Regions from separate parts of the Arthrobacter sp. LT660 genome, predicted to be linked through region 2. Evidence: riboswitches for the same ligand, from Rfam matches in the RefSeq annotation. Region 2 holds a riboswitch; the other holds the start of a gene.
What was found. A riboswitch is a leader RNA that binds a small molecule or an ion and turns the genes downstream of it on or off. The one in region 2 is predicted to bind S-adenosylmethionine.
Positions count from the first base shown of each region.

Region 1: linked by a shared signal. The riboswitch ahead of AC0QSG_RS13140 (ABC transporter ATP-binding protein) and the one ahead of AC0QSG_RS09085 (methylenetetrahydrofolate reductase) in region 2 are both predicted to bind S-adenosylmethionine.

Region 1 is NZ_CM149651.1:2,814,180-2,818,372, forward strand. Features, by position in the region: gene AC0QSG_RS13130 (ABC transporter permease) at 1-6, opposite strand, end outside; gene AC0QSG_RS13135 (aliphatic sulfonate ABC transporter substrate-binding protein) at 6-1,046, opposite strand; gene AC0QSG_RS13140 (ABC transporter ATP-binding protein) at 1,124-1,954, opposite strand; SAM riboswitch class I at 1,960-2,050, opposite strand; SAM riboswitch class I at 2,276-2,373, shown strand; gene AC0QSG_RS13145 (acyl-CoA dehydrogenase family protein) at 2,382-3,638, shown strand; SAM riboswitch class I at 4,019-4,108, shown strand.
Region 2 is NZ_CM149651.1:1,963,086-1,967,278, forward strand. Features, by position in the region: gene metE (5-methyltetrahydropteroyltriglutamate--homocysteine S-methyltransferase) at 1-1,499, opposite strand, end outside; gene AC0QSG_RS09085 (methylenetetrahydrofolate reductase) at 1,555-2,463, opposite strand; SAM riboswitch class I at 2,551-2,656, opposite strand; gene AC0QSG_RS09090 (IS1380 family transposase) at 2,989-4,193, shown strand, end outside.

The sequences.
Region 1 (4,193 bases), 850 kb from region 2:
CGTCATCACGCGTCCTTGATGGTCGAGGCGTCCGCCTTCTTCGCGAAGGTGTCGTCGACGATGGTCGCGACGGCGTCGTCGATGTCCGCCTGGTCGGACACGTCGCCGGTCTCGACGAAGATCGGGCCGACCGTGGTCAGGACCTTGGTCTGGGCCTCGCCCGGAACGCCGTCGACGTCGAGGTTGGAGCGTTCGAGGATGACCTGGCTGGCGACGGCCTGGTCCAGGGAGGCGACGTCGGCGAGGATCGCGGCGGTCTCCTCCGGGTTCTCCGCGGCCCATCCGCGGGCCTTCTCGTAGGCGTCGACGACGGTCTGCGCGAGCTCCGGGGAGTCGTTGAGGAACTTCTCGGTGGCGTTGAGGAAGCCGTAGGTGTTGAAGTCGAGGTTTCGGTAGAGCAGCGTGGCCCCGGCCTGCTCGGCGCCGGCCATGATCGGGTCCAGCCCGGCCCAGGCGTCCACGGAGCCGTTGTCCAGGGCCGCGCGCCCGTCCGCGTGCTGGAGGTTCTGTACGGTCACGTCGTTGATGGACAGCCCGGCCTCCTCGAGCGACTGGACCAGGAAGAAGTAGGGGTCGGTGCCCTTCGTCGCCGCGATCTGCTTGCCCTTGAGCTCGGCCACGGACTTGATGGTCGAATCCTTCGGCACCACCAGCGCGGACCACTCCGGCTGCGAGTAGAGGCTGATCACCTTGATGGGGGATCCGTTGGCGCGGGCCAGCAGGGCAGCCGATCCTGCAGTTGAACCCACCTGGATGGCGTCGGCGCGCAGGGCCTCGTTGGCCTTGTTCGACCCGGCGGACTGGAGCCAGTTGACCGTTACGCCCTGCTCCTTCAGCGTGGCCTCGAGCCAACCCTTTTCCTTGATGACCAGACTGAGCGGGTTGTAGGTGGCGAAGTCGATGTTCAGCGTCTTGGCGGCGCCGGCCGCGGCCTCCGAACCGGAGCCCTCGCCCGCGCAGGCGGTCAGGAGCGCGGCGGCGGCACCGGCGGCGCCGAGTCCGAGGAAACGGCGGCGGGAGACGGGGGACAGGGCGTGGGAAATCATGGGGTTCCTTCGGGGATGCGGTGTGGGATGCGGGTGGTGGCCGACGTCGGCCGGGGGTGTCGGTGGGTAAGCCGGTGTCAGTGTCGGTGGGAGTCGACGCCGAGGCTTTCGAGCAGGGACGAGCGCAGACGGGCCAGTTCGGCGGACGCGCGGTCGCGCGGGCGCTCGCCGGGGACCGTGAGGACCTGGGTGATGCCGGCGCCCTCCTGCCCGGGAACCCGGCCGAGGACCAGGACGCGGTCCGCGAGCTGGAGGGCCTCGTCGACGTCGTGCGTGACCAGGAGGACCGTGGCGGGGTGGGCGCGGTGGATGTCCAGGAGCAGGTCCTGCATCTTCAGCCGCGTGAGGGCATCGAGCGCGCCGAAGGGCTCGTCCAGCAGGAGCACGCCCGGACGGCGGGCCAGCGCCCGCGCCAGCGAGGCGCGCTGGGCCATGCCGCCGGAGATCTCGCGGGGGCGGTGGTCGGCGTGTCCGGACAGCTCGACGAGGTCCAGCAGTTCCGCGATCCGTTCCGCACCCTCCGCCTTGGGCGTCCCGCGCGGGAGTCCGAGCGCGACGTTCCGCCGGACGGTCTGCCACGGCAGCAGCCGCGGTTCCTGGAAGGCGACGGCGGAGCGGTCGTCGAGACCGTGGATGTCGCGTCCGTCGATGGACACCCCGCCGCTGGTCGGACGGTCGAGGCCCGCCACCGCTCGCAGGAGGGTTGATTTGCCGCAGCCGCTGGGACCGAGGATGGCCAGCACCTCGCCGGCAACGACGTCGAAATCTATGGATTCGAGGACGGCGCGGCGGGCGTCGCCGTCGCCGAACGCGCGGCCGAGGCCGGAGAACGAGACGGGCAGCGCGGAACCCGGCTGGCGGGTGGAAGTGGATGTCCGCCGGTTGTCCGGCGCGGTGGTGGTGCTCATGCTCAACTCCATCGGTCCTGGCGTTAGCACCGTCCCCGGACGGGGTGGTTGCTGCGGCGTCAACAAGCCAGATCTCTCGGCCGCTCGGGATGGTATTGAGTCAACTTAATGTCATCCCGGCGCATTCGGCAAGTTACGACGCATCCCCGAAACATTCGGCGTAATACTTCGGTGTGCGTATTTTTCGAAGAAACTTCGGCAAAGGCGTGTCCTTGCACCGAATCTTCAGGATATTTACGGGGCGCTGGATCCCGGAATCGCGCCCGGAGAGGCAGTCCGATGTTTGGCGAGCCCGCGATGGCCGGGTACAAATGAGTCAACAAACCATCCAGAGCGGCCGAGAGTCCTGGCTCCATGACGCCGCAGCAACCCCTTCCCGTCCGTCGGGAGGTAGGTGCTCACGCTAGGTCCGATGGAGTGATTCACTGTGGAGCAGTTCCCTGTCCCCGCCCGCCACCTGATCAAACTGACTCCGGGCGTGCCCGCAACCAGCCACTACGACGAGCTGGCCGACGTGTTTCGGCCCGTCTTCGAGCGCATCGCGGAGGGCGCCGCGGTGCGCGACGCCGAGCGGGTGCTGCCCTACGAGCAGGTCGGATGGCTCAACCAGCTGCGGTTCGGCGCCCTGCGCGTGCCGGAGGCGGACGGCGGCTACGGGGCATCGCTGGCGGACACCTTCCGGCTGCTCATCGAGTTGGCCGAGGCGGACTCGCAGGTGTCCCACCTGCTCCGTTCGCACGTCGGGTTCGTCGAATCCGTCCTGACGCTGGACGACGCGGAGGTCCGCAACCGCTGGTTTGCCCGCTTCGTCGGGGGACAGCTGGTCGGCAACGCGTACACCGAGCGCGGAGGCAATGAACTCGGAACGCTCAACACCCGGCTCCTGGAACACGACGGCCTGTTGCGGCTGACGGGCAAAAAGTACTACTGCACCGGCACCATCTTCGCCGATTGGGCGGCAGTCGCGGCGACGGTGCCGGGCGTCGCCGGGCGCCACATCGCCGTCGTATCGACGCAGCACTCCGGCGTGCGGATCTTCGACGATTGGGACGGCTTCGGCCAGCAGTTGACCGGCACGGGATCTACGACCTTCGACGACGTTCCGGTCGACACCCTGCTTCGGCCGGCCGAGCTCGAGGCGCACGTGGAATCGGCCGTCTTCCAGCTGGTTCTGCTCGCCGTGCTGGCCGGGATCTCGAGGGCCGCGCTGGCCGACGCCCGCGCGGCCGTCCAGGCACGGACCCGGACATTCAGCACCGGTACGGGCGTTCCCGTCCGTGAGGAGCCGCAGGTGTTGCAGCTCATCGGAGAGATGTCCTCCACGGCGTTCGCGGTCGACGCCGTGGTGCTGGCCGCCGTCGCGGAGGTCGAGTCCGTGGATGGCGAGTCGGGGCTGACGGAGGCCGAGCGGTGGGCCGTGTGCGAGCTGGCCGCCAACCGCGCGCAGACCGTGGTCCAGCCGCTGGTGCTGTCCGCGGCGTCCAAGCTCTTCGACGGTCTCGGCGCCTCGTCCACGGCGCGCGTGTGCAACCTGGACCGCCACTGGCGGAACGCGCGCACGGTCGCGACCCACAACCCGACCATCTACAAGGCGCGGATCGTCGGGGACTACGAGGTCAATGGAACCGCCCCGCGGAAGTTCGACGCCGTGGGAGACGTGGCCCAGGTGGGTTTCGCGCGTTGAGCGGTTGGTCGGTTGGCGGTGCCGCGACCGCGACCGCTCCCGCCCTCCTGCAGCCGAGACCGCCCAATATTGCCGAGACCTGCCGAAATTCCGGGAGATCTCGATATTTTCACCCGGTCTGGAGCACCTCCCACATCCCATCGCGAGGACGAGGACCGCTGGCCTCGCCTAGTCGCGGTCAGACTCCTCGCAAAAATGCGGTCCGGCTACTCGGCGCCGCACTCTCACGTAACCCGGCGTCATCTGGAGCAACATTGAACGAATGAGTCACCAAGCCGGTTCGTGTCCGTTTGTTTCGCCATATCGCCGTAATCCTTGGTCACATCGAAGATCCTGCAAGACACTTTAAACATGACCGCGGAGGTTCCGCAGTCACACGACAACCATCCAGAGCGGCTGAGAGACCTGGCTCATTGACGCCGCAGCAACCACCCCCTCGGGGCCGGTGCTCATGCCAGGACCGATGGAGATTGCCAGACTCCGCAGGTTCTTAAACGTCGGTCCGCCGACGTCCACACAGCTGCGGACAGAGCGTTCCTCGGTAACAACCGAGAG
Region 2 (4,193 bases):
CGGGCGATCTCCTCGCGCAGGAAGCCCTCGTAGGCCGCATCCGTGATGGCGCCGTTGCGCTGCCCGGAGCGGGCCTTGCGGACGTCGCCGGTCTGCGGGAAGGAACCGATCGTGGTGGTCGGCAGCACCGGCAGCCCGAGCCGCTCCTGCTGCGCCGCCGCGCGGACGGCGCCGTCGGGCCGGGTGAAGTCCGCGGCCGTGAGGCTCCCGGTCCGCCGGCGGATGGCCTCCTTGCGGACGCCTTCGCCGGTGGCCCGCGCCGCGAGGGCCGCGGTGGCCGCCCCGACCTCGTCCGCGATGGCGTCCGGCCCGGTGGCGAGTCCGCGGGCCAGGGTAAGGACCTCGGTGGTCTTCTCGTCCGCGAACGCCATCCAGTCCCGCAGGTGGCCCGGGAGGTTGGTCTCGATGTCGACCTGGTGCGGGACGTGGAACAGCGACGTCGAGGTCGCGACGGACACCTTGCCGCCGCCCGCGGTCAACTTGTCCAGCGTGGACAGCGACGCGGCGAGGTCGTTGCGCCAGATGTTGTGGCCGTTCACGACGCCGGCGACCAGCGTCGCGGCGCCGCCGTTGGCGGCGCGGAAGGCATGCACCCCGGCGTCGGCCAGGAGGTCCCCGGCGACGAGGTCCGCGTGCACTGCCTGGACGCCGGCGGACGCGAGCAGTGCGAGGGCCTCACCTGGCGCGCGGCGGTTTCCGGCGGTGCCGTAGCCGGTGGTGACGAACAGGGCCGGCCCCGAGCCTGCCCGCGTTGCTGCGGCCAGCGCACGGTAGGCGCCCTCGACGACGCCGCCGGCGACGGCCAGTTCGCCGCCGCGGTCGGTGACCAGGGCCGGCTCGTCCAGCTGCACCCATTCGGCGCCGGCGTCTCCGAGCGCGCCGATGATGCCCTCGTAGGCGGCAACGGCGTCGTCCAGCCGCGACAACGGGTCGAAGCCCTCGGGTGCGCCGTCCTCGGCCTTGGCCAGCAGCAGGTAGGTCACCGGGCCGACCAGGACGGGACGGAGGGTGTTTCCGCGGCGGCTCTGCCGGGCCACGAGGCTGGTGAGGCGGTGGGCGAGCGGCGCGAACGTCGTGTCCGGGCCGATCTCCGGGACCAGGTAGTGGTAGTTCGTGTCGAACCACTTGGTCATTTCCAGCGGCGGGCGCTCGGCGTCGCCGCGGGCCAGCGTGAAGTACCCGTCGGTGTCCAGCGACCCGTCCGATTCGGCGAGGTCGGCGAAGCGCGTCGGCAAGGCGCCGAGGGCGGCGGTGGTGTCCAGCACCTGGTCGTAGAGGGCGAAGTCGGCGGGGATGGAGGAGTCCGCCGCGCCGAGTCCGAGGCCGGTCAGCCGGTCGATGGTGGCGTCCTGCAGGGCCTCGGACGCCCGGTCCAGGCCGTCGGCGTCGAGCTTGCCGGCCCAGTGGGCCTCGATGGCGCGCTTGAGTTCGCGGTTCGGTCCGATCCGGGGGTATCCGAGGATGGTGGCGGCGGGGAAGCTGTTCTGGTGGGTGGTCATGGTGGTGCTCCTTTTGCGGTGAATCGGTCGGTGGGTCGGTGTGCGTGCGCGCCGCCTAGGCGGGCACGCGTTGCGGTGCTGCCTTGGAGATCTCGAGCGCCTCGACGACTTCCAGCGAGCCCTGCGGATCGTTGAACGTGTAGAGGTGCAGGCCGGGGGCGCCGTCATCGAACGCGCCCTTGGCCAGCTCGACGGCGCTGGCGACGCCGATCCGGCGTCGTTCGCCGTCGCTGTCCGCCGTTTCGAGGCGGTGCAGCAGGTCCCTGCCCGGTTCGACGCCGGACATCGCGGCGAGGCGGGTCAGGCGCCGCACGCTGTCGAACGGGATGATGCCGGGGACGATCGGAATCCTGACCCCGGCGCGGCGCGCGGCCTCCACGAGGCCGGTGTAGTCGGAGCGCTCGAAGTAGACCTGGGTGATGGCGAAGTTGGCGCCGGAACGCTCCTTCGCCAGCAGCACCTCGACGTCGTGCTCGAACGACGGCGACTCCGGGTGCCGGCGCGGATACGCCGCCACCCCGACGGCCAGCCTGCCGCCGGCCAACGACGCCGCGTGGCGCCGCTCGACGCCGCGGATCAGCTCCACCAGCTCGCCGGCGTAGCGGAGCTCCCCGCGGTTCGCGTCCGGCTCCGCGGGGAGGTCCCCGCGCAGTGCCAGCACCCCGCGGACGCCCAGCCCGACCAGGCGGGTGACAAGGGCGTCCAGGGTGGCGCGGCTCTCCCCCACGCAGATCAGGTGCGCCAGGGGCCGCAGCGCGGTGTTGCGGACCAGGTGGCCCACGAGTTCGATGGTGGCCTCGCGGCGGGCAGGCGTCCCGCTGGAGGTGACGGACACGTAGTCGGGGTTGGTGCCGGCCAGCGCCTCGATGGTCTCGAAGACCCTGGCGGCGGCGCGTTCGTTGGCCGGCGGGTACAGCTCGTAGGACAGCGCCGGTGGGGCTGCGCCGACGTTGTGTTCGGACATGGTTCTCCTCGCATTGTCACAGCGAAGGAGTGCGGCGGCGGTCCGGTCCGGTGGCATGCCGCGGGTCCGGGTGGCGTCGCTGATGCGTCTCCATCGCTTCTGGCGGTAGCACCGTTCGCGCGGCCCCCACGGGGCCCTCGGATGGTTGCTGCGGCGTCATCGATCCAGATCTCTCGGCCGCTCTTGATGGTTGGGTTCCACTATCTAACGCAGGGCCCGGACGGCCCCGCAAGCCGTCCGTCGCGCGGCGCTTCATCATCCGGAATATGACCGGATGTGACCGGCGCCGGGCCGCCACACGCGTCACCGAGCCGCCGCACCGCGTCATGTGAAGCGATTGTGACGCGCCCGGCGGGCGGGGCGCGGGACCGGGGACGGGTGCGTCGCCGCGGAGCGCGCCTTAGCCTTGATCCACCGACGGGCTCAGGTGGGGTAGGACGTCATTAATGAGGAGATGCCCGTCTTTTCAGGGAAAATTGGACTTACCACAGAACAAGTTTCCTGAATCAGAAGGGCATCTCGCAGGTGCAAGTTTCCCACAGTCCCTCCGCCGTGTCAGTTTCCTTCGACGAGCCCAACCTCGTGTCTGCCGCGGGGCTGGTGCCGATCCTCGGATTGGCCAGGGACGCGGGCTTGCGCGAACTGGCCGACGCGCGGCTCACTGTGCCCACGGACAAGGGCGCGAACGCCGGCTTGAAGGTCACCTCGCTGGTGGCCGGGATGACCGCCGGGGCGGATTCCATCGACGACATGGCAGTGCTGCGCCACGGCGGTACCAAACGGATCTTCAGCTCCGCCTATGCTCCCTCGACTCTGGGCTCGTTCCTGCGGTCCTTTACCTTCGGACACGTCCGCCAGATCGACGCGGTTGCCTCCCGCTTCCTGGTCAACCTCGCCGACAGGGCAGCACCACTGGGAAACCCCTCGGACCCCGGCTTCGTCTTCGTCGATGTCGACGACACGATCATCGAGGTCCACGGCTACCAGAAACAGGGATCGGGCTACGGCTACTCCGGGGTGCGGGGACTGAACGCCCTCCTGGCCACCGCCTCCACGAAGGACGCCGCCCCGATCGTTTTGGCCCAACGGTTGCGCAAGGGCGCGGCGAACTCGGCCCGCGGCGCCAGGCGGCTGGTTGCCGATGCCCTGTCCACGTTGGGGCGCATCCGTGAGGGGGCCCCGGTGCTCTGCCGCTTCGATTCGGCCTACTACGGCCACGCGCCGGTATCCGCCGCCCTGGCCGCCAGGGCCGATATCTCGGTAACCGTGCGCATGGACCAGGCAGTGAAACGCGCCATCGCCGGCATCGAGGACTCCGCGTGGACAACCATCGAATACACCGACGCGGTCTTCGACGAGGACGCCGGCGCCTGGATTTCCCGCGCGGAAGTCGCCGAAACATCCTTCACCGCGTTCACCTCCCGCAAGAAGGGCGAACAAGTCACCGGACGCCTCGTCGTGCGCCGCATACCCGAGCTGAACCCGCAATCCGGAGTCGGCCAGCCGACCCTGTTCCAGGCGCATCGGTTCCACGCGTTCTTCACCACCGTCACCAACGACGTTCTGGACACAGTCGCCGCGGATGCGGCCCACCGCAAACACGCCATCATCGAACAAGTCAACGCCGACCTGAAAAACAGTGCCCTGGCACACCTTCCATCCGGGCACTTCGGGGCGAACTCCGCCTGGCTGGCGCTGGCCGTAATGGCCTACAACCTCGCCCGGACCGC